3 regions of the Parageobacillus caldoxylosilyticus genome follow, and region 2 is predicted to be linked to each of the others. Evidence: predicted binding sites of a transcription regulator. Region 2 holds the regulator's gene; each other region holds the start of a gene.
The links. The regulator Rex, encoded in region 2, represses fermentation and respiration genes when NADH is low (regulators of the CRP and FNR family bind a similar motif). The targets are predictions, from matches to a motif close to TTGTGAAATATTTCACAA.
Positions count from the first base shown of each region.

Region 1 (8,097 bases), 120 kb from region 2:
CCCTTTTTAAATTATTTGAAGTCTCATGTATGTGTCGGGACGACGATCTCGATAAAGTTCCGTGCATCGCACACTTCTTGAATGACTTGCTGATTGATTGCTCCGATGATAACTTTGTCTCGATCACGGCTCTCAATAGCCATGATGTTGCCACGCAGGTCTGTTAAACAGGATTATCCGTAAAACTTCGCCATGTTTCCAAAAGCTTCTCCTCCAACTTAATTCGCAGAAGCAATATAACATCCGTTTGCTTTTTCATGATTGCGAGGTTTGTTCCGCGCAGAAATAAGGGCCATAGACACCTGACTTTTTTCACTTCACGAATAAATGTGAGGTGTTCGTTCAATCCTTTGACTTTATGCACCTCAACCGATTCATCCCCGCGAACATCGTATGATGAATCAACTTACTTTTCACTTTGTCGCCCATATTCATTTCACCCCTATTACTTGATTTTGGCTTCTTCCAATATCCTTCTTGCCCTACAAATGTCTTATCTGAATAATACAGGCTTCACGCGAAAGGACAGTGATGACTTCTCTACGTACTTTCATTCCCTCAACTGGATTGCAATCCACGCTCATATGAGCGGGGCTCTTGCAGAAATCGCTCTTTTTATTGGTGGATCAGAAAGAACTAGGGCAGCATCTGCGCCAACAGTAGTTGTATTTTTTAGTTTGAATATTCTGAATAATTTAGCTGCTTTTGTAGATATGATATCAACGGGCTGATTATGATATCAACGGGCTGATTCAGGCTCAATCTTCCAGCAGCAACCACTTCCGGAGTATATACACAGGATGGCGATTTTCAATCAGTGGATTTTAGCAAAATCCCACTCCCAATTTCTTTTTGATCCCTGAAGCTGAAGGAATACATATCTGAACTGCCAGTTTGTCAATTCCCGTTTTTCATACGATTCCGCAGTACATCCTCCAAGCATTGGTGACCATACATCCTTTGGCATCTTCAAAAACAGATTTTGCTAATGCGCCCTGATCGAGCATGAGGTATTGGTGGCACATCACTTCCTTGTTTCCGAGCTTCAGCAAGCGGACTCGACGGATACGTGAACAATATAGAGAGGGGGGCCTGCCCGCCAGAGCAGTTAATGCAATGACTCTGCCTGCCGGTCTTTTGGAGAAAGTGCTGGGCGACAAACACCATTCTCACTATTTAAACCAATACAGGCCAATTGCTCGATTCATTCCTGGAACCTCTTTCGCTTCATCGATGCCTCAGCTTAGCCATTTTGGTACATTTCCTTTATTAGATCGATTCTTTGGTGTTATGAATACTAAAACTTATATATTATTGTATATAATCAAATAACCCCATTCATTGGACAAAATGTAAAATTATTTATATCGTTTGTTATATGTTTTGTATATTTGCTGGAGAACTGACATGGCCTCTCAAATGACAGTTTAGGATGCTATTCCGTACAATCAAATCAATGGATTTCGGCTTTGATATCTGCACAACTTCTAATGGATATCAAAAAATCAGGATATATACTGATTTTTGAATACGACAGTTTTGGAGGAAGAGCCCTTATCATTCGATTTTTTGAAAAGAACGTTTTTTGAAAGACGTTAGTTTTTCATAGCACACAAAAAAAAAAAGCCCAGCACGTTCGTATCATGCCAGGCTTCTATATTCGCTGCTCATGATTCCATTAGCTTTTTTGTTCTGCCGCCTCTTTGTCAATGCTCCGATTTTGATATATTTTTATGATCTCGCATGTATACAAGGAATGACGAACTTGCAAACCATGCAATTAGACCAAAAATAAAACTTACCCACCAATTGTGTGTAAGCTGTAGGGAAAATAACACTGTTAATACACAAATCAAACAACCGATCATTCCATAAACAGATCCTTGCGCTGTTTTTGCTGCTTCTTTAGATCCGTTCTTCATGCCAACCATCATCACGGCAACGACCATAACAGCTGGGAATGCCGCAAAAATTCCTCCAATCACTTTCCATGGCAACAGTTTTGCCGTTACATAACTTAGTACAACTGCAGAGCCACCAAATAAAAAACGGAAAAATAAATCACGTCCATCCATAACGATCACCTTAATAACTTAGAAATATGTTGAAATAAAAGCATAAACAATAGAAACAAGAAACCATCCAGCTAGCGATTGTGTAAGCCCGCGTTTCCAACCTTTTCTCGTACAAAGATAAACGACCGCTATTGCACACATAATATTTATGAACATCCCAACAATAGCTCCTTGGGATAAAACAATCGACTTTTCCACTAACTCGCTGCTTTTTGCATCTAACCGAAGTGTCAATAACGCCGCGAAAAATACAGCGGGAAATGCCGCGAAAATTCCTCCCATTTTTGATCCTAATTTTCTTGAAACGATGGTAGAAGCAACGACCGCTCCTCCACCTAATAAAAATCGAATAATGATTCCACTAACCGATAATATCCCCAAGATAGATCCTTCCTTTCTGTGATGTACAATCCAACATGATGAATATTATTTTTATATATTTATTTGTGATGATTTTCACGTATATATTGTAAACGATGCTAGCCTAAACACTTATGAACTTTTATTTAATTTTTTGATTGTAACGCTTACACTTCCAAATTTATGACAAATATTTGAACAAAACTTAATGGTTTCAAAGTCTTTTCTTACTTTCGACCATGACACTCATTATTTTTATTTTTATATAATTTACAGTAAATCCATTTAGCCATCTTCTGAACAACAAAAGTATAGCAACTTATAATGGAAACATTTTTGGCTTGCCTTCTCAATTATAACTACCAAGAAAACAAAACAGCGCTGACCCGAACAGCATGGACCGTTCAGGTCGGCGCCGATACGAATTGCGATCCAACTTCAATCGCGATCTGCATCACCACGGGATGGTCAAGTTAAGCGGCGGCTCGCCGAGTACGTCAGCCAGCTGCTGCTTGATATCGGCTAATGCCTCCGGTGACGTGGCTTCGGCGCGCAGAACAAGGATAGGCTGCGTATTCGACGGACGCACCAACCCCCAACCGTCTCTGAACTGGATGCGGGCACCGTCCACGTCTACGACCTCGTTAATGCTCGCAAACCGCTGTTTGACCGCGGCGATGGCTTCCGCCTTCTGCTCTTCCGGACAAGGCACGCGCGTCTCCGGAGTGGCGTGATACCGCGGGACATCGGCAAATAGCTGCGACAGCTTGCGGTCATCGTTGGAGAGTATTCGCAACAGCCGTCCCGCCGCGTACAGGGCGTCATCATAGCCGTAGAACTCGTCATTGAAGAACAGATGTCCGGACATTTCACCTGCAAATGGAATCTCTGGCCGGCTGCGCAGCGTCGCCTTGATGTGTGAATGGCCAGTTCGATGGAAGAACGGTTTGCCGCCGAGCCGTTCGATTTCTTCCACCAACGCCTGAGAACACTTGACCTCGACCGGCGCTTCGGCTCCCGGATAGCGGCGAAGAATCTCGCGCCAGAATAAAATCATCAGTTGGTCGCCCCAGAGGATGTTTCCTTCCTCATCGACGACACCCAGCCGGTCACCGTCACCATCAAATGCCACACCGAGATCCGCCTTTTCCCGTCGCACCACGTCAATTAAATCCTTCAGATTTTCCGGCACCACCGGATCCGGATGGTGATTAGGGAATGTTGGGTCGGATTCGCAGTACAAAGGGATGACCTCGCATCCCCATGCCTCCAAGGCTTTCGGTGCAATCGTCGAAGCGGTCCCATTGCCGCAATCGACCACTACCTTGAGCTTGCGTGCGCCCAACTGGATCTTGTCTTGCAGCATTTGCAGATAGGCCGGCTCGATGTCAAGCGTCTCCACATATCCTTCCTTCCACGAGTCGCTGCGGTTGATCCCTTGTGAGTTGAGAATCCGTTCCATCGTCCGCCGCAGCTCCTGGATGCGCTCGCCATAAATAGTAGTCTTATTCATCGCAATCTTAAAACCGTTTTCGTCGCCCGGATTGTGGCTGGCGGTGACGATGATGCCGCATGGCACATTGGTGTACTCAAGGCTGTAGTAGAACATCGGGGTTGTCACCTGACCGATGTCGATCACCCGGCATGACGCCTGGCTAAGCCCTGCAATCAGTGCACGGTGTAATGCCGGCGAAGAGATGCGGTTGTCGTGGCCAACCACCACCTTCTGTTCACCGGCTTGCCGGACCATTTCCGCAAACGCCGCTCCTAACAAGTAGGCAAAATTCTCGTCCAGTTCCTCTCCTGCGCGCCCGCGAATGTCGTACTCCTTAAACACGTGCGGTGGCAGAACGGATTGTTGTGCCATCGAAAAGCTCATCGAGAACCACCCCCAACTGCAAGGATTTTGCCATGGCTTCCGTCAACAGATAGGAAAGTGTCGACTCTGCGCCCCGGTTCAGATTCGGCCCGTCCGGGGTAAGGCCGTCACAGCAACTCCCATCGCTCGGATCGACGAGGGGAATGCCGAGGTCGTTGTCGCCGTAAAACCAATCGCGACAGCGGCGAACGACTTCTCGGTACGCGTCGTCTCCCAACACCCGATAGGCCTCGCGCGCAGCCAAAGCCAATTTCATCACGTCGATGGGCTGTTGATCCCAGTCCGCACGCCGATGGCCGTCACACCAACCGCGATTGCCGATGGGACGGATGACACCATCGCGACCGCTCATCTTATCCACCAGGAAGTCGAGGCTCTCCTTGGCTGCTTCTAGCGTATCGACGCGTCTGTGGTACCGATAGGCCACAAACAGCGCCCACGGCAATAGCCCATTGGCGTAGGTGATTTGCGGCTCAAACCACCGCCAGTCATCCGTCCTGTGCGTGCGGTAAGCATCGAGCAAGCGCTGCTCGAACACGTCCGCCAGATTGATGAGATCGGCTTCAGTCACTCCAGAAGGCAAAGTCGAACCGTCTCTTCGCTTAGACAGCAGCAGGCAACAAGTTGCGAGACCCCAGGCCTGGCCGCGCAAAAACTGCAACTCGCCGCTGGCCGAAAGCGACCGGCGCAGGATCTCGGCGGCCACGCGACGCCGGGCAGCGTCTTCGAGATTCAAGTACGCCGCTGCCGCCGCCCATAGGGAGCGGCCCAGACAGTCGTCCGAGCGCGACTCTGATTCCGGCATCCGGTTAAAATAAAAGTTGTTCTGAAACCAGCCGTCCTCCCTTTGCGCCCAAAGCAAGAAGGCCAAGTACCGATCCAGCAGCTGGTATAGTCTTCGTCGTTCCGCGGATTCATCGTCTCTAAGCAGATCCAACCACTCCATGCACGCCCAGATGGCGCGCGCGTTGTCATCGGTCGAGTAACCTTCTTGCCGGCGCGGGATGCGCCCGAGGCAATGCTCGAGCAACCCCGTGTCGTCAGTCATGCGTTCCAGATGATCGAACTTAACGACTGACGGGGACAATAGGCTTCACCTCTCCTTCACTCCGCTCTGCAGCCTTTGCATCATCGTCCGTTTCGCTGCAGAGCTTCGCAAACAGTTTCAGGTATTGTTCGCCAACGTGTGGCCAGTGCGTCGCTGCACCGATCTGTCTGATCTTCTCCTCCCATTGCCGCATAGTTGCTTCATCCGCTAACAGCCGCCGCAGTTGCCGCTCCCAAGCGGCAGTGTCGCCATACGGTAACAGCAGTTCCTCACATCCGCGCAGCAGGTCACGGGCATGTTCATATGGCGTCGAGAGAACCGGACGACCCACGCCAACCGCATAGGCCAAGGTGCCGCTGGTAATTTGCTGCATTCCCGGATATGGGGTGACGTAAAGATCACACGCTGTCAAGTAGTCGATCAGTTCCTCCTCGCTGAAATAGCGATCAATCATCCGTACGTTCGCCTCCAGCCCAAGGCGACGGATCATCTCCTTTAACTCCTCGCGGTATGCTTCCCCCTCGCGCTTTTTCACTTCAGGGTGTGTCTGTCCGGCAATGACGTATAGAGTCTCTGGCACTTTGCGGACCACTCCCGGCAAGGCAGTGATCACCGACTCGATGCCCTTGCCGCGACTGAGCAATCCAAAGGTGAACATGACCTTGCGCCCCTCGAATCCCAGGCGACGGCGGAGGAGATCCCGATCCTCGCCACTTGGCTCCGGTGCACCGTGCGGAATGTAGAAGATTTTACGCTCCGGCAAGTTAAACGCTCTGGTCAGATACGAAATCGCCTGACGATTCATAACCACGATAGCGTCGCTCGCATCAGCGATTTGTTGCTGAATACGGCGATAAGGCGGTTGAGGATCGGCAAAGATGGTGTGAAACGTCGTGACGAGCGGCTTCTTCAGGGCATGGACGAAGTCGAGTATGTATTCACCCGCTTCGCCTCCGAAAATGCCAAACTCGTGCTGCAGGACCACCACCGAGACATCGCTGCGGTTGACCTGTTCCGCCATCTGCGTGTAAGCCGCACGGTCCTGCGCCGGTAAAGGCCAGAACTTCGGATCGTTTCGATAGGCCGAGTCGCCATCGGTTTCGTTATAGAGTACAATCACCGGATCAACATCGCGCCGTTTGCCGGCGATGCGCACGCTGTTGAGAAGATGCTCGGTGAATGTGGCGATGCCGCAACGACGCGGTGGAAATGTACTGACGTATGCGATCCGCTTCATGCCTGCATCACCTCTTTCGGTTGGTTGATAATGGAATTATTGAATACCTCGCCGGCAGGCGCCACGGTCCGATACCCGAAAATGCTGTTGCTGAGGCGGCTGCCCTCACGCACGACTGAACGATCCCAAAGGATGGAGTGCGAGCAATGCACGCGGGCACCGATGCGGCAGTTATCACCAATCACCGCGTATGGACCAATCACCGCCTGGTCGCCTATCTTCACATTGTTCCCAATCAACACCGGCGGCACCAAGAGGGAACCGGAACCGAATTCGACGTTTTCCCCTGTCCAAACACCAGGCTGAACCTGACGCCCTTGCATGGAAAGAGGAAAACGTCGGTCGAGCACATCCCAATGAACCTGGCGGTAACGGGCCGGAGTCCCCATGTCGCGCCAATAGCCTTGGCTTACCATACCATATACGCCGGCGCTTTCCCGAATCAGACGCGGGAACGTTTCACGCTCAATAGAGACCTCACGTTGCGCCGGGATATAACGCATGACCTCCGGTTCTAGTATGTACAAACCGGCGTTGATCCGATTTGACGGCGCCTCCTCAGGGCGAGGTTTCTCAATAAAACGCAAGATCCGTCCGGCATCATCCTGTTCAACTACTCCGTATGAAGAAGGGTCTTCTACTTCTGTCAGCGCAATAGAGGCGATTCCACCATGCTGGCGGTGAAACTCAAGAAGAGGAATCAACTGCGGCAAGTGGACAATGTCAGCGTTGACGACCAGGAACCGCTCATCGAGCAATCGCTCCGCATTCTTGATAGCTCCTGCCGTCCCCATCGGAAACGGTTCGAGAGCGTACTCAATCTTCACTCCCCAGCGCCGTCCGTCTCCGAAGTAACGGCGAATCACATCCGAACAGTGGTGCGCGGCTATAACAAACTGATCGACGCCTTGTTCATGTAGATAGGTGATGAGGTGTTCCAACCATGGGCGATTCGCAATGGGTGCCATTGGTTTCGGCAGATTTTCAGTTAATGGACGTAGACGTGTACCTAAACCTCCAGCTAACAACAATGCTTTCATTTTGTCATCCCTCCCATTAGTTTCGAGCTTCACAGGGTTCACTTAATATTATGAAGGCCGAAACAGATGGATGATGAAAAAATGAAAGAAATGAAAAAATAGATGAGAGATAAGTTGTTAGCACTCAATATATCTGGTTGCTAATAATAGTATACATAATATTCCATCATGATGGCAAGTAAAATGCTTTTTAGTATAATCGCCGCGGCATCGATGTCGTTTGGGTGGATCACACCGAGTTTGCTTAGTAATGCTACTGCAGTTGCGGAACAATTCTACCGTTCCGCGACTTTAAGTGCCGCCCATGCTGAAACGGACGCAAAATGAAGAGCGTCAGAGGCCATCTTTGCGGTATAATACAATTGTCAACATAATATAGATTAATAGGGATTCATTCGTGATAAAGGAGGAGAAGACGCGATGCCTTATCCGCTCCCACCATACCGCGTGGGTATTGC
Region 1 covers NZ_CP040553.1:1,334,629-1,342,725, forward strand. The annotation lists gene BV455_RS06820 (DUF3147 family protein) at 1,707-2,075, opposite strand; gene BV455_RS06825 (DUF3147 family protein) at 2,094-2,456, opposite strand; gene BV455_RS06830 (phosphomannomutase/phosphoglucomutase) at 2,890-4,314, opposite strand; gene BV455_RS06835 (YyaL domain-containing protein) at 4,265-5,401, opposite strand; gene BV455_RS06840 (glycosyltransferase family 4 protein) at 5,382-6,599, opposite strand; gene BV455_RS06845 (nucleotidyltransferase family protein) at 6,596-7,639, opposite strand; gene BV455_RS06850 (Gfo/Idh/MocA family protein) at 8,060-8,097, shown strand, end outside.
Region 1: the regulator Rex is predicted to act here: its motif matches at 2,520-2,537, upstream of BV455_RS06825 (DUF3147 family protein).

Region 2 (8,097 bases):
GGCAATCATGGGTCACATTCGAGGTTGATGGAACTCGTTACCGTATGCCACTCGCACTTTCTTTTGTGCTCATCGGATTTTTTATATGGATAGCCGAAAATATCGCAACGTTCTTTGGAGCTTGGGAATATCCAAACCAAACCGATGCATGGAGTCTCGTACATCTAGGAAAGGTGAGTTCATGGTTCCTATTAGTGATTGTTAGCTTTCTTATAGTAGCGACGTTAAAGCAGGTTAAGGGAAAAATTGTTTCACCCAAGAAGGATAAGGTTCAAGAGGCGTTGGATAATCATTTAAAGGAACGGGATAGAGGTTCTTTTTAAGCTATACCCACTAATGAAAGCTCACGTGTTATTCAGTTATCGGGCGCTTTTTCGGAGTAACGATAAGAGGGGCTGACTCAAAACATCGCCTTTAAGCGATGTTGAGTCAGCCCCGTGTGGAGAAAAACCAGTCCCCTATTCATTCCAAATCCATTCAGAGAAACCCTACTCCATTACATTACACAAAATTCTTGACGGTACCGATGGACAATTATATGTTAGTGTAACTAAAATGCATGGAGCACCTTTTAAATATCCAATACACCCTGTTTCCATCACTAAAGATTATGTCCGGTGTCAAGCTGAATATGTTGATGAAACACTATTATTTAATATTAACCAAACCTCCACTTTATTAATGTATAGAGAGATGGGACAGACACATTTGGCCTTTCAGTTAAATTAAGTCTAATCTTCAAGCTTAAGCCGATTTCTATCTTTTAGGAAAATTGACGGAGAGAACCCTATATGTAGTGCAATACAGCCTTCCAAGAATATAAATCTAAAAACTAATGTAACTCAGGATTTATATCATTCAGCCCAATTAGTTCTGAACACAGGTCAACACAATCTGCCAACGATTTATGCTCATATGACTAAAAACTTAGAAGAAAAAGCTTCCCAAAAGTTCAGCGAACGAATGGGAAGCTTCATAAAAAATTTATGATTTTTCCGCGGTCAAAAAAGAAAGGAACACCAGGGGGAACCCTAGTGTTCCAAGGCTTTTAGGCGATTATTACATCATTCCGCCCATGTCAGGCATTCCGTTGTTGCCGCCTTTGTTTTCTTCTGGTTTGTCAGCGACAACTGCTTCAGTTGTTAAGAACATAGCGGCAACAGAAGCTGCGTTTTGCAGAGCGGAACGAGTTACTTTTGTTGGGTCTACGATACCAGCTTCAATCATGTCTACCCATTCACCAGTAGCAGCGTTGAAGCCGATGCCAGGTTTTTCTGTTTTTAAGCGTTCAACAATGATAGAGCCTTCCAAACCAGCGTTTTGCGCGATTTGGCGAACTGGCTCTTCGATTGCGCGAAGAACGATTTTCACACCAGTTGCTTCGTCGCCTTCTGCTTCGATCGCAGCCACTTTGCTGTATACGTTCATTAATGCCGTACCACCGCCGGCTACGATACCTTCTTCGACAGCTGCACGAGTAGAGTTGAGCGCGTCTTCAATGCGCAATTTGCGTTCTTTCAATTCTGTTTCTGTAGCTGCACCAACTTTGATTACTGCTACGCCGCCAGCTAATTTTGCAAGACGTTCTTGTAATTTTTCGCGGTCGAATTCCGAAGTAGTTTCTTCTAATTGCGCACGGATTTGGTTGATGCGAGCTTTAATGCGGTCAGAATCGCCAGCGCCTTCCACAATCGTTGTTGTTTCTTTCGTTACAACGACTTTCGAAGCACGGCCAAGCGATGCGATCGTTGTCGATTTCAATTCGCGTCCTAGTTCTTCGGAGATGACTTCACCGCCAGTTAAGATTGCGATGTCTTCCAGCATTGCTTTACGACGATCGCCAAAGCCAGGCGCTTTAACCGCTACCGCATTGAATGTACCGCGAAGTTTGTTCACAACTAATGTTGCAAGCGCTTCGCCTTCCACATCTTCTGCGATGATTAATAATGGTTTGCCTTGTTGTACCACTTGCTCTAATACAGGCAAGATTTCTTGGATGCTAGAAACTTTTTTATCTGTAATTAAGATGTATGGATTTTCAAGCACTGCTTCCATTTTTTCTGTATCTGTGATCATGTATGGAGATACATAACCACGGTCAAATTGCATACCTTCAACAACATCTAGTTCTGTTGTGAAGCCTTTCGATTCTTCTAATGTGATAACACCGTCGTTGCCGACGCGTTCCATTGCTTCTGCGATTAATTGACCAACTTCTTCGTCAGCCGCAGAGATCGCTGCAACTTGGGCAATCGATTCTTTTCCTTTGATTGGTTTAGAGATTGCTTTTAATTCTTCTACTGCCACAGCGACCGCTTTTTCAATACCTTTGCGGATGCCCATTGGGTTAGCGCCAGCTGTAACGTTTTTCAATCCTTCACGGATCATTGCTTGCGCTAAAACTGTTGCCGTTGTTGTACCGTCCCCAGCAACATCATTCGTTTTGCTTGCAACTTCCGCAACAAGTTTCGCACCCATGTTTTCAAATGGGTCTTCTAATTCGATTTCTTTCGCGATTGTTACACCGTCGTTTGTAATTAATGGCGAACCAAATTTTTTCTCTAATACGACGTTACGGCCTTTTGGTCCTAATGTTACTTTTACCGCATCTGCTAGTTTGTCCACACCGCGTAACATCGCGCGACGAGCTTCTTCGCTGAATTTAATTTCTTTTGCCATACCCCGTTACCTCCTTATAAAATGGAATCGTTAAGTATTTTGGTTAAGTATTTTGTATATATCTATGTTATAAACGCTGTATATTAGCCAATAACAGCCAAAATGTCGCTTTCACGCAAGATTAAATATTCCTTGCCGTCATATTTTACTTCTGTTCCAGCATATTTCGAGAAAATAACGCGATCGCCAACTTCTACTTCCGGAGCTACACGCTCACCGCTGTCAAGCACACGTCCTTTGCCAACAGCAACTACTTTGCCTTCTTGCGGTTTTTCTTTCGCAGTGTCTGGCAATACGATACCGCTTGCAGTTTTTTCTTCCGTTTCAATCACTTCAATGACAACGCGATCACCTAATGGCTTTAACACGGAAAACAACCTCCTTAACAATAATTTTCGCCGTTCTTATTAGCACTCATCTTAATCGAGTGCTAACACACTTATAATATTAATGAACTTCTCCTTTTTTTGCAAGTAGGAAATACAAAAAAAATAACTGCTTTTCTTTACTCCTTCTATACCCTTTTCAAGTATTTCACATTTCCATGATCGATAAACGGCGGCAATCAATTTTTTTATATTTTTGCAAAAGATGTGCTAAAATACGGGAAGTATCACTATTTTGTTGGCAAAGGGGTTAGTTTCCTTGAAACGACAATATTGGTATGTCATTATTACGTATATCATCATGCAACTGTCTGGTATTGTAGGAGTTCCGCTTTTGCGCTTTCTCGGCGTGGGAAAACATGTCGAAAATAAACTCGTTGCCGCAAAGCTCGCCTCTGGCTATTGGGCGGTCATTAGCTTTGCTATTGCGTTTTTTATTATTATCTTTTTCTTGCGTGAGGATATAAAACAACGGCATACTCGTCATCGCGTTTCTTTGCCCGTCGCTTGGATGTGGGCGGTCAGCGGCGTCTTTTTGTCGCTCTTTGCCCAAAGCCTTGCCGCTAATGTTGAATGGCGTTTGCTTGGTATCGAACCAGGCTCGGAAAACACAAAACGAATTGTTGAAATCATTCAAGTCACCCCTTTATTAATGGTCGTGACTTCCATTATCGGTCCGATTTTAGAAGAAATAATTTTTCGTAAAATTATTTTTGGAACGCTATATCAAAAATACAACTTCTTCATTTCCGCGCTAGTTAGTTCGCTTTTATTCGCCATCGTCCATATGGAACTCGAACACCTGCTCTTGTACGCAGCAATGGGATTTACGTTTGCCTTTCTTTATGCGAAAACGGGACGCATTTTCGTTCCGATTTTCGCCCATGTTACCATGAATACGTTCGTGGTCGTCATACAAACATTGTTTGCCGATGAAATTGAAAAAATAATGCGGCAGACAGAGCAGATACAACTCATTATTGGGGGCTTTTAAACAATGAAAGGGACGCCATTACAATTTGGTTTTTTCTATTTTCTGATGGGAGTGCTATTTACTTACTTGTCCATTCAAAGTGCAAAAGATACGATTTGGAACTTTTTCACGATCTTCCTTGCCATCCTGGCTACGCTTGATTTTGGAGCAGCAATACGTCTATTCGCACTCCACTTTCGCAATAAACCTCCCGTTTGATTTCACGGGAGGTTTTCTTGTTCCTGTTGCGCCAATAGCACTTTGCGGTAAGCCATCTTGGAAATCCAAATGCTTGCCTCATATAAAATCGAAAGCGGAATCATCACGATGACTTGCGATAATACATCCGGCGGCGTAATGACCGCAGCTACAATCAGCAAGGCCAAATAAGCGTATTTTCGTATTTTGATCAATAACATCGGTGTAATCAAACCAAGTCTTGTGAAAAACATCACTACTACCGGCAGCTGAAAGACAATGCCAAACGGCAAGATGAGCTGAAGCAAAAATTCAAAATATTCATTAATACCGATGACTTGATGAATACCCAGGCGTTCCGCCAAATTTTGCATAAAGCGAACGACAAACGGAAATAAAACAAAATACGCAAAACTAACGCCAGCGAAAAAGAGAACAATCGAAATGGGGATATAACTTAAAGTGACCTTTCGCTCTTTTTCATACAATCCCGGACTGACAAACGCCCAAAGTTGATAAAGCAAAACCGGAGCAGTAAGAACAAAGGCAATGACAAAAGCAAACTGAAAATAAATTTTGATCGGATCTGTCAAACGAAACGCATTCATCGTCAATTCTTTTGCTTCATCCGTCCGCTGCAAATATAAAATGACCGGTTCTACAAAAAAGAAGCTTCCTATCAAAGCAATGCCAAAAAAAACAAGAACAATGATAAGCCGTTTTCGCAACTCTCCTAGGTGCTCATACACCGACATTTCTTTATCGTTCATATGTCAACCATCCTAACTCATCATTGGTCGGCTTTTTTTTCATCCTCATCGGCTAATCCTTTCGTCGCATCCTTAAATTCGCGGAGCGATTGACCGAGCGACTTGCCCAATTCCGGAAGTTTTTTTGTTCCAAACAATAATAAAATGACAAGCACGATTAATAAATATTTCACGTTTCATTCTCTCCTTTTATTCAAGCGGGTAGTTTTTCAAAAAATAAACGAGCGACTGCAATTCGACCGCTAAGTCAATATGATGGACGCGAATATGCTTGGGTACGTTTAAGCGCGCTGGTGTAAAATTTAAAATTCCTTTAATTCCTCTTTGGACAAGACGGTCGGTAATCCACTGAGCGACATGGGCCGGCACCGTTAAAATCGCTACTGGAATCCCCTCGTGAAGACGGTCTTCCAATTCATCCAAATGATAGACAGGCACCCCGCCGACTTCTGTACCGACTTTCCTTTCATCTACGTCAAATGCCATCACAATTTTCGTATTATTGTTTTTCGAAAAATTATAATTTAAAAATGCGGTGCCTAAGTTCCCGACTCCAAATAGTGCAACTTCCGTTACCTCATCTTGATCGAGCGTTTTCCGGAAAAATGACAGCAAATAGTTGACATTATATCCGTATCCCTTTTTGCCAAGCGCTCCAAAATAGGAAAAATCGCGGCGGATCGTCGCAGGATCGACTTTGACCGCCTCGCTCAGTTCGGCAGAAGAAACGCGTTGTTTTCCAGAAGCGTGTAAATTTTTTAAAAAACGATAATATAACGGCAAACGTTTGGCCGTTGCTTGCGGAATTTTTGGCTGTTCATTGCTCATTGATGAATCCCCCAGCACTTCTTTTTTCGCGTTGATAATGTCCTGACTTTCCACCTGTTTTCTCTACCAAATAGGTTGGGCCAATAACCATTCCTTTATCTAACGCCTTACACATATCATATACTGTCAGCGCACATACAGAGGCAGCCGTTAGCGCTTCCATCTCCACCCCCGTGCTTCCCTTCGTTTTCACCGTTACGGTAATCAACAATTGATACAACGCTTTTTCTTCTTCGACATGCCAGGCAAACTGAATGTCGACACCTTTTAGCATAAGCGGATGGCACATTGGAATGAGATCGGCTGTTTTTTTCGCTGCCATAATACCTGCCACTTGCGCAACGGCAAGCACATCCCCTTTTTCGATCGCGTGGTTTGTCATTTTTTCATAAATTTCCTTATTTACTGTCACACTTGTTTGCGCGACCGCTATGCGAACCGTATCCTCTTTGTCCGTAATATCGACCATTTTTGCCCGGCCTTGTTCGTTGAAATGGGTAAATGATGACAACATAATCTCCTCCACTTATAAACTATACACTATTTTTCGTCATCTGTCTTTTATCGTTTTATTGCGATAAGAAAGTCACTTACGCTACACTATTATTGTCAAACGCGAGGTGAAAAACAATGATCATTTTACAAGTTAACCAACTGACAAAATATTTTGGCGCTGACCTTATTTTATCGAATATAAAATTAGAAATACAATCAAAAGACCGTATCGCTCTCGTTGGGAGAAACGGAGCCGGGAAATCGACCCTATTAAAGATCATTGCCGGTGAAATGTCTTACGATAGCGGGGAGATTATTAAACCAAAAGAAGTAACAATCGGCTATCTTGCCCAGGACAGCGGGCTTCACTCTTCGTTGTCGATTTGGGAAGAAATGATGACGGTATTCGCCCCGTTAAAGGCGATGGAGAAGCAATTGCGAGCGATGGAAATGCAAATGGGCGATCCCGATTTGCTTGCAGACGTTTCCCGTTATGAAAAACTATTAAAAGACTATGACGCGTTGCAAGAGCGCTATAAAGAACAAGGTGGTTACCAATACGAAGCTGATATTCGCTCCATTTTACACGGTTTGCAGTTTTCTAAGTACGATTATATGACGACTCCTGTCCAATCGCTAAGCGGCGGACAACGAACGCGGCTGGCGCTCGGAAAATTGCTGTTAATGAAGCCCGATTTGCTTATTTTGGACGAGCCGACCAACCATTTAGACCTCGAAACATTAACATGGTTGGAGCAATATTTACAAACGTATCCTGGCGCTATTTTAATTGTATCGCATGACCGCTATTTTCTCGATAAAGTAGTCACCCAAGTATACGAACTGTCACGTGCAACATTAAAGCGGTATAGCGGCAATTACAGCCGTTACCTAGAGCAACGGGCGGAGGAATACGAACGGGAACGAAAACTATATGAAAAACAGCAAGAAGAAATTGCAAAGCTGCAAGATTTTATTCAGCGCAATATTGCCCGCGCTTCGACAACCAAGCGCGCGCAAAGCAGAAGAAAACGGCTCGAAAAAATGGAAAGAATGGAGAAGCCGATCGGGGACGAAAAAGCTGCCTCGTTTTCCTTCGAAATCGAGCGGCAAAGCGGCAATGACGTGTTAATCGCTGAAGATGTCGCAGTAGGATACGATGCGGATCAGCCAATTTTTCGCAATGTCCGCTTTCGCATCACGCGCGGGGAAAGCGTCGCTTTGATTGGACCGAACGGAATCGGCAAATCCACGTTGCTAAAAGCGATTGTCAATAAACTCCCGCTACAAGCAGGGCATTTCCGCTACGGCTCGAACGTACAAATCGGCTACTATGACCAAAACCAGGCCGACTTGTCCTCAAATAAGCGCGTGCTCGATGAACTTTGGGATGAATTCCCTGACAAAACGGAAAAAGAAATCCGCACCGTGCTCGGAAACTTCTTATTCTCTGGGGATGATGTGCTAAAGCATGTATCGGAGCTAAGCGGCGGGGAAAAAGCAAGACTGGCGCTTGCCAAATTGATGATGCAAAAAGCGAACTTCCTTGTTTTAGACGAACCGACCAACCATCTTGATTTAGACAGCAAAGAGGTGCTCGAGAACGCCTTAATTGAATACCCTGGAACGATTTTATTCGTCTCTCATGACCGCTACTTTATCAATCGCATCGCCACGAAAATATACGAACTTTCTAGTGATGGAATTACCGAATATTTAGGTGACTATGACTACTATATCGCCAAAAAAGAAGAAATGCTGGAACTCG
Region 2 covers NZ_CP040553.1:1,451,277-1,459,373, forward strand. The annotation lists gene BV455_RS07320 (DUF817 domain-containing protein) at 1-323, shown strand, start outside; gene groL (chaperonin GroEL) at 1,060-2,679, opposite strand; gene groES (co-chaperone GroES) at 2,763-3,047, opposite strand; gene BV455_RS07335 (CPBP family intramembrane glutamic endopeptidase) at 3,325-4,059, shown strand; gene BV455_RS07340 (YdiK family protein) at 4,063-4,257, shown strand; gene tatC (twin-arginine translocase subunit TatC) at 4,260-5,006, opposite strand; gene BV455_RS07350 (twin-arginine translocase TatA/TatE family subunit) at 5,027-5,179, opposite strand; gene BV455_RS07355 (redox-sensing transcriptional repressor Rex) at 5,196-5,834, opposite strand; gene moaC (cyclic pyranopterin monophosphate synthase MoaC) at 5,824-6,345, opposite strand; gene BV455_RS07365 (ABC-F family ATP-binding cassette domain-containing protein) at 6,465-8,097, shown strand, end outside.

Region 3 (8,097 bases), 1.6 Mb from region 2:
GTAATCGTTTTTCTAATTCCCGTCTGCCCCGAAACACAAGGCTTTTTAAATAAGGGAGTTTTACGTTTAACAGCTCCGCCGCTTCTTTATAGCTAAATCCTTTTAAATCGACGAGCATAATGGCTTTTTGTTGCAGTTCTTTCATGTTGGACAAATGTTTATAAATCAACTCCAGCTCATATTTTTGCAAAAACGCGTTTTCCGTTTCTAATAATGGATCTAGCTTTAACGACGCAAAGAAATCATCCACTTGTACAAGCTGCATCTTTTTTGCTTTTCTGCAGTGGTCGATGAAGGTATGATAAGCGATCCGGTAAAGCCATGACTTTATTTGTGCTATGTCGCTTATGCCGCTTACATGTAAATAAACCTTATAAAATGTTTCCTGCAGGAGATCCTCTGCCAAATGATAATCATTGGTTAGTCTGTACAGATAGCGAAAAAGGGATTTGGAATACAAGCGCATAAGTATATCGAACTCGAAATTATTGGCAATGGTTTCCACCCTCCTTCCGCTATAAAAGACGCATAAAAAAATAAAAATGTTTCTGTTTTTCCAAAATTTTTTATGAAACATATGCATTAATTAGAAAAATCATCGGACATCATTTTGAAACAGCATCCATACATACTTTAATTACTTCTATATAAAGCGGTTATCATATCTTTGCTATCCATATATGTAAAGGATTCGGTGAATCTTGTCACAAATTATTCTTAAATTTTCCAAAGAAAATGCACAAATTGTGATTAAGGTTAATAGATGTGGATGTATAAATGCAGGAGGTGATTAGATGAATATGACGCATTACATGGAACTGTTAGCGGTGAATCAACCTTGGAATTTGATTTTATTTATGGCTATTCCCGTTGCTCTTGCTGAGACCATTGCAATAACGGAGCTGGCAATTCTTTTTACTCGCCGTTTCGATGGAATGATCCGTAAAATCAACAAAATATGCAGCATCATTGTTGGTGTCTACTTTTTAGGAATTTTTATTTACTTATTGGTGAGTGCCGTCATTCCATTCACATTGAATGGGGAATGGCGCGGATGGATTGATATTATTGCGGTAGGATTTTATTTAATGGGCGTCATTCCGTTATTGGGATTAAGTCTAATCGATTTAGGCATAATCGGGCGTAGATGGAGCGAGGAACAAAAGTTGAAATATCATTCCACTTTCGTTGGTATATTTCTAGTAGTAGCTCATATTGCCATGATTTTTGGAATGCTCGACCCATCGATCGGCGGCGACCATTCTCATCATATGCATATGTGAAAATAAAGGGGGGGCCAAAAGCAACCACTTTTAGGACACCCTCCTCACATTTCTTTATTTAACTTATTGCAGAAACGATCCCGATCGTGTAAGAAATAAAACGTCAATCAAGGTACATTAAATTCACATTGTGTTTAATTGGCTTCTTATTTCTTAGAAAAGCCTGTGATTGTAAAACAAGTAATAAACGCAACTGTTGTAACTATTATGCTGAATACTAAACCAATAATCCCCCCCATACAAGCATCTTCATTTGGATAAGAAGATTTCAGCGTTACTAACTGATAAGCTAACACAAAAGTCAAAAAAACATAAAAACTACTCCCTAAAAACCCCATCTTCAAACGATTGCTTTTAGCACCCTGCCATGCATGATTAATTAATACCCATGAAAAGATACTTCCGACTACAGCCAAAAACATGACAATCAAATGAACGAACGGAATTGAAAAATATAACAATAAACCCGTGGTGCTAGTTGAGTCTTAACGCTCAACTAGCCTAAGAACAACAAGCGAGTAAGCCAGTAAAATACCATCCAGTGCCGTTTCAAATCCAGAAATTGAGTTCGCTCGAATCTCGGTGATCCGATATGAATCGACTAAAATCGAAAACACGGTTTCAATCACTTTGCGTTTTCGTTTCATCCACTGTTTCCATGCGTCTGATTGGCGAATTCGCTGATTTTTTCGAACAGGCGTCCAAAAAGCAACTCGATGCTCTTCGTACAGCTTCTTTTGCAGTTTTTGGCTGATGTACCCTTTGTCACCTAGGTTATACGAATGTGGAATTTGTGTCATGACGGTTTCAGCGGCCACCCGGTCGTGACAAGACGCTTCGGTGACGACATATCCCATCGGAAGCCCTTGATCGGTGACCTGCAGATGAAGTTTTAACCCATAGAAAGCAATCCTTTTGGAAGCACAATAGCCAATATCGGCGATTCCACGAAACCGTTTGACGCGATACATTCGGGATGAATGACACAACTCGATCGGCAAGCTGTCCACAACCGCATACGCATGGTGCTGCCCGCGCTTGGCCAGCTGGTGCCGCATCCACTTGATCGCAAAGCCAAGCGCCCGGCAGCGACGGTTGTACCGAGAACGCTCAGGGAACAAGGCCTTGGGAAACAAATTCCCAATCACAAACCGGTGCCAAGCCCGTTCGGAAGTGAAGCCCAACAACTTTCCAAGGACATGGATGGCGATGATGACTTCGTCTTTCTGTTTCAACAAATGACGATTTCGACGTTGAAGAGGAATCTGGATACTCGATAGTTGAGCCGATACAAAGAACAAAATCGCTTCATATTGTTTTTGAAGTTTGGCTCGATCTGTTGTAAAATGAAAGTGCTCTTGCATGTGAATTCTCCTTTTAAATGTTTGGTCGCACTTTCATTTTAAGGAGATCCTCATGCAAGGGCTATTTTTATGCTTGTCTGATTTTATCTAGCACCACGGGTTTATTATGCAAAATTCATGGGTTTTTTCAAAGAAGTCACACTGGCCGAGAAAATGCAGTTTATGCGAGATGATCGTGGGAATCATCAATACGAGTTTGTGAGAAACGAAGAATTTAGAGTGAAGGCGATTCAATTGTTGGAAAAGAGGAATCATTTACATATTCTATCCGTACAGTTAGAAGGAGATAAAGGCACTTTCACGCACACTTTTGCCACAAAGAAATCGTTGCAAGAAATTCGAGAAGACTGGAAAGAACCGAAGAAAGCCAAGGAATGGATTCGGGAGGATGTGAAATTTTATGCTTTATGGAAGAATCCGTTCTTGCAATTAAAACCTGACCCACAACCCCATCCCGATAAATATCAATCATTAGAGAAATTCCGAGAAAGATCAAGCGTACTAGAACGATAAGAGAGGTTCTTTCGCTATAAAAGCAATATTCTTTAGTCTTGTCCTGGCGCATTTTTAGGCCGTTGCATTTAAAAAAATGGAACAGGCTAAAAATGCGTTTTATTTTTTACCTCCTTCCCGAGGACGCTTCTTCCTTTGCCTCACCCCATTGTAATTTTTGCTTGTTAGGCGCATAAAGGACCTGTGCTCTTCGGACGGCTTGCGGGAAGCTTCATATATAACGAAAACGGTTTTTCTTTCTACTTGTCTATGTTAAATTTTTCCTAAATTTTTTGTGCTTTTGTCTCTCATCATTCATTGAATCGCATCATACATTAAAGAATGTGATGGATAGTTGCCAAAAATTTTGTCCACAAATGATTAACGTTTTATGAAGATCAGTAGTAAACTTATGAAGATCGATGATGTATAAAATTTTGTGTAACACATTTTAAACGCTGGTTGTTGGGATGGATATTGCAAAGAAAAAACATTATGCCTGCTTTGTGGATGAGCGAGGGAGGGTGTTAAAAAAGCCGTTTCCCGTTCTGCAATCGAGAGAAGGATTGGAATGGTTGTACCAGTGCATCGTGGAAGCCATGAAGGAATTTGGAAAAACCGAGGTGATCGTTGGCATCGAGCCAACGGGACATTATTGGCTGAATCTCGCCTATTTTCTTGATGAGAAAGGCATTCCTCTCGTCATGACAAACCCGATGCACGTGAAGCGATCCAAAGAGCTGGACGATAACCTTCCAACCAAGCATGATGCGAAAGACGCGCTCGTCATTGCCCGGTTAGTGAAAGACGGCCGATTCAGCTATCCGCGTATTCTGAAAGGGATGGAGGCGGATCTGCGCGTGGGAGCGACATTTCGCTCCAAATTGGTGGAAGAACAGGGAGCGATTCGAAATCAAATGATTCGCTGGCTTGATCGATATTTTCCGGAGTTTTCCCAAGTCTTCCCGTCATTTGGGAAAATGGCGCTCGCGGTGCTGGAATATACGCCATTTCCGAGTGATCTGGCAGGAAAAGAACTAGAAGAGGTGCTGGCCCTTTACCGGCAAAGTGAGGGATTACAATCGCCACAAAAGCCGAAAGCGAAGAAGTTGATGGAATTGGCCCAACACTCCATTGGCGTAACGGAAGGACAACAGATGGCCCGTATCGAAATTGCCACGCTTGTCCGCCGGTACCGCCAACTGGAAGAAGAAATCGAGGCACTGACAGAGCAGCTGATTGAACTCGTACAGACATCGGTCGAATACGAATGGCTGAAGACCGTTCCGGGCTTAGGCGATGCGACCATCGTAGAACTGTTATCAGAGATCGGGAGTTTCTCCCATTATCAGGATCCGCGGCAGCTTATCAAATTAGCGGGCCTGACGCTGCGGGAACATTCCTCCGGCCAACACAAAGGGCAAAAACGGATCTCCAAGCGTGGAAGAAGGCGGTTGCGCGCCCTTCTGTTCCGGGTGATGATGCCGATGATCCGTCACAACGAAGCGTTTCGGCAGCTGCACGAATATTACACGACACGTCCTGATAATCCGTTGCGGAAGAAGCAATCCATTGTAGTGTTATGCGGAAAATTACTGAAGGTACTGCATGCGGTGTGTACGAAACGACAGGCGTTTGACGTGAAGCGAATGATGTGGGACATCTTTGGCCTCGAAACGGCTGCTTGATGCCTATAGTCTCGATTCTCTAGACAACAAGGATGACACGGAGAAGCTGGCGCGATATCATCCATTCGACCTTGAGTCCCTAAAGGAGCTTAGCCGGCCTCTGCCTGATGACTAGACCGAACGAAGGAATGTAGGCACAAGGATGCCAAGAGACATGGGAGGGTTCGTCATCATCAGCGATGCAGAGATCCATGGTGCATCCCATACGCTTCCCCCACTACAACCAAATTTAACCAGTAGTGGCCGCGAAGCGTACCCAGTCAATGTAAGATATACACATATTTAAGAAATAATGTTAGAAACTTTGTCGAAAAATATTTTTTTGACACCCCTGAAACGGCTACAACCGTTGATATATCAACATTTATAGAGGGAGGATATGATGATACCTATGTTACCTAGTGAAAAATATTTTGGTAATTTTGAACTGGTTTATCCATTTTATGGGGCTATGCCTACAGGTGTTACTGTTTCAGAAACCGGTCGTATTTTCGTTTGCTTCCCGAGATGGGGAGACGATGTTAAATTTACGGTGGCGGAAATTGTTGAGGATAAATTGCTGCCTTATCCTAATTTACAAACCAATTTGGTTAACCCCGAGAATATCACAAGGACTTTTATCAGTGTCCAAAGTGTAGTTGCTGATGGAAGGGGAACACTTTGGGTATTAGATACAGCTGCACCCAATTTTTCTGAACCTATTAAAGGGGGGGCAAAATTAGTCGCTGTTGATCTAGAAACGAATACAATAAGAAAAGTATATACCTTTACAGAAGATGTTGTCTTGCCTACAACTTATTTGAATGATGTCCGTTTTGATTTTCGTGTTGGAAAAGCAGGGTATGCTTATATAACGGATTCTTCTTCAACAGGACCAGGAGCTATAATCGTCGTAGATTTAGCAGATGGAAACGCCTTCAGACGGTTAAATGGGGCAAATTCAACTTCACCCGATCCCTATTTTATACCGAAAGTAGAAGGAAAAGTATTAATGAATCGAAATAAAGATGGCAGTACTTCTCCATTTAGACTGGCTTCTGACGGTATTGCGATTTCGCCTGATGGAAGGGTATTATTTTTTTGTCCACTAACCAGTCGTCATCTGTTCTCGATCACAACAGAAGCCCTGAGAGACAGAAGCATACCGGACATGGAATTACCTTATTATGTGGAGTATTGGGGAGAAAAAGGTGCATCTGATGGAATGATCACTGATGCAAAGGGAAATGTTTATGCTGGAGATTATGAACACAACTGTATCCGCAAGATATTGCCAAATGGCACAATGGAAACGATCATACATGACCCGAGAATGTTGTGGCCGGATACTTTGTCAATTGGTCCGGATCAATATTTGTATGTCATTGTGAACCAATTACATCGACAGCCTAGATTTCATTATGGAAAAGACTTACGACAGAAACCTTATAGTTTACTTCGTATCAAAATTGATGAATTTCCTGCTCCGACCTTTTGATAATAAATAAACTTAAAATTAGGAACAGTTTATTTGGTAAATGTTAAACTGTTCCTTGAAATTTTTATAATGTTGGTAAGTTCAATTCTGTATTTATATTTCGGACTTACGATATATCTGGTTGAACATTTTTTTTGTTTATGGTTTAAAAAATACTATCGCTTTATTATGGAGAGCTTAGTGACTCCTCCCTCAATGTCGTAAACAGTAGAAGACCTCGACCACACAAGGTACATTGTGATCGAGGTCTTCTACTACTAGTTTTTGGTCGGAGTCACTATGAAAGTCTGGATAGTGATCTATTGATGACTTATTGGTTAAATGCTATTATTAATAACCAAGAAGTAAAGAAACCAAGAAATAAAAAAGTAAAGAACCCGTGGTGCTAGTTGAGCGTTAAGACTCAACTAGCACCACGGGTAACAATAAGTAAAGTACAAGACCGGTAGAAAAAAACAGAACAGCATTAATTGCAAACAAGAATATTCCACCTAACCAATGATTTTGAAACCACTTAGCACTTTTCAGCTTATGAACCACTTTATAATCGCCACCAATCATTCCTGTTATCGGTTTTTTTAGGAATATAACAACTAATACCCCAAGAATACCGATAAATAAGATTAAGGTAAAGGACATGATATTCCCGCCCCCAATACAAAATTCTCTTTATCATCTTTATACATTGTACAACAAATTTATGGATTTCTGGTATTAATTTCTATAGAATACTAGCAAACGCTTTTCCTCGAACGCTTCTACCGCTTATTCAATCTTCCTGTTCTTTAGTTAAACAATGAAGAGAACATTGTTCCCCTGCCAAACAGTTTATATATTTTTATAAACCTCTGGGTAAGCTACTTTCAACTGTCTCCGTAATTGCTTATTTTCATCTTCTAACTTTTTGATTTTTCGTTTCGACGATTCAATAAGTGCGTCTCTGTTGTCCTCATTCATTTTACAATTTTATTTGTTTCGCTGTAGGGGCTTAACGTAAGGTTTCAATACGCTTACGCAGTTCGGGATGGTTATACAGTGTTGCTTTCGCTACACATAAAGCTTATATACAAATGGGCAAACAAGCTATTACCTATATCCGCAATTAACCGATTGGTAATAGCTTGTCTTTTTTATTTCGTATCTCCCATTAATATCAAATAATACTTTGTGCAAAATTGCTCAATAACTCTTTTCTCCATAAATTTTGCACATTTATTTTCTATGATGATATTAGCATTTAAATCACATGTTTGTTTATGGAGGGAAATACATGAAGAAATTATTGGTTGGAACTATTTTAGCGGGAGTTGTTGCTATTGGTGCAGCTTGCTCAAATAGTACTTCACACAGTTCCATGCAGGGGCACGATATGTCAAACATGAATATGAAGGAGGAAAACACCGCCAAGGACTCCAGTAAGCAACTGCCTTTGGCAACGAATACAAAAGTTTTATCCGGCAAAGAGTTTTATTTAACCGCTAAAGAAGCATTATTACAAATAAATGATAAAGTAAAACTTCCGGTCTACACGTACAATGGATCTGTGCCCGGGCCGCAAATTCGTGTGAAACAAGGCGATCGAGTAATAATTCATTTTAAAAATGATTTGCCAGAACCGACGACGATCCATTGGCACGGCTACCCTGTTCCGAATAGCCAAGATGGAGTTCCGGGTGTCACGATGAACGCGATTAAACCGGGTGAAACCTTTACGTATGAATTTACTGCAACCGTACCGGGAACATATTGGTATCACTCCCATCAAGAAAGTGCGAAACAAATGGACAAGGGGC
Region 3 covers NZ_CP040553.1:3,737,521-3,745,617, forward strand. The annotation lists gene BV455_RS18970 (sigma-70 family RNA polymerase sigma factor) at 1-583, opposite strand, end outside; gene BV455_RS18975 (DUF6803 family protein) at 795-1,283, shown strand; gene BV455_RS18980 (hypothetical protein) at 1,430-1,699, opposite strand; gene BV455_RS18985 (IS982 family transposase) at 1,769-2,647, opposite strand; gene BV455_RS18990 (hypothetical protein) at 2,810-3,160, shown strand; gene BV455_RS18995 (IS110 family RNA-guided transposase) at 3,610-4,827, shown strand; gene BV455_RS19000 (L-dopachrome tautomerase-related protein) at 5,210-6,304, shown strand; gene BV455_RS19005 (hypothetical protein) at 6,701-6,943, opposite strand; partial or broken gene BV455_RS20540 (DUF6262 family protein) at 7,133-7,355, opposite strand; gene BV455_RS19010 (multicopper oxidase family protein) at 7,575-8,097, shown strand, end outside.
Region 3: the regulator Rex is predicted to act here: its motif matches at 693-710, upstream of BV455_RS18975 (DUF6803 family protein).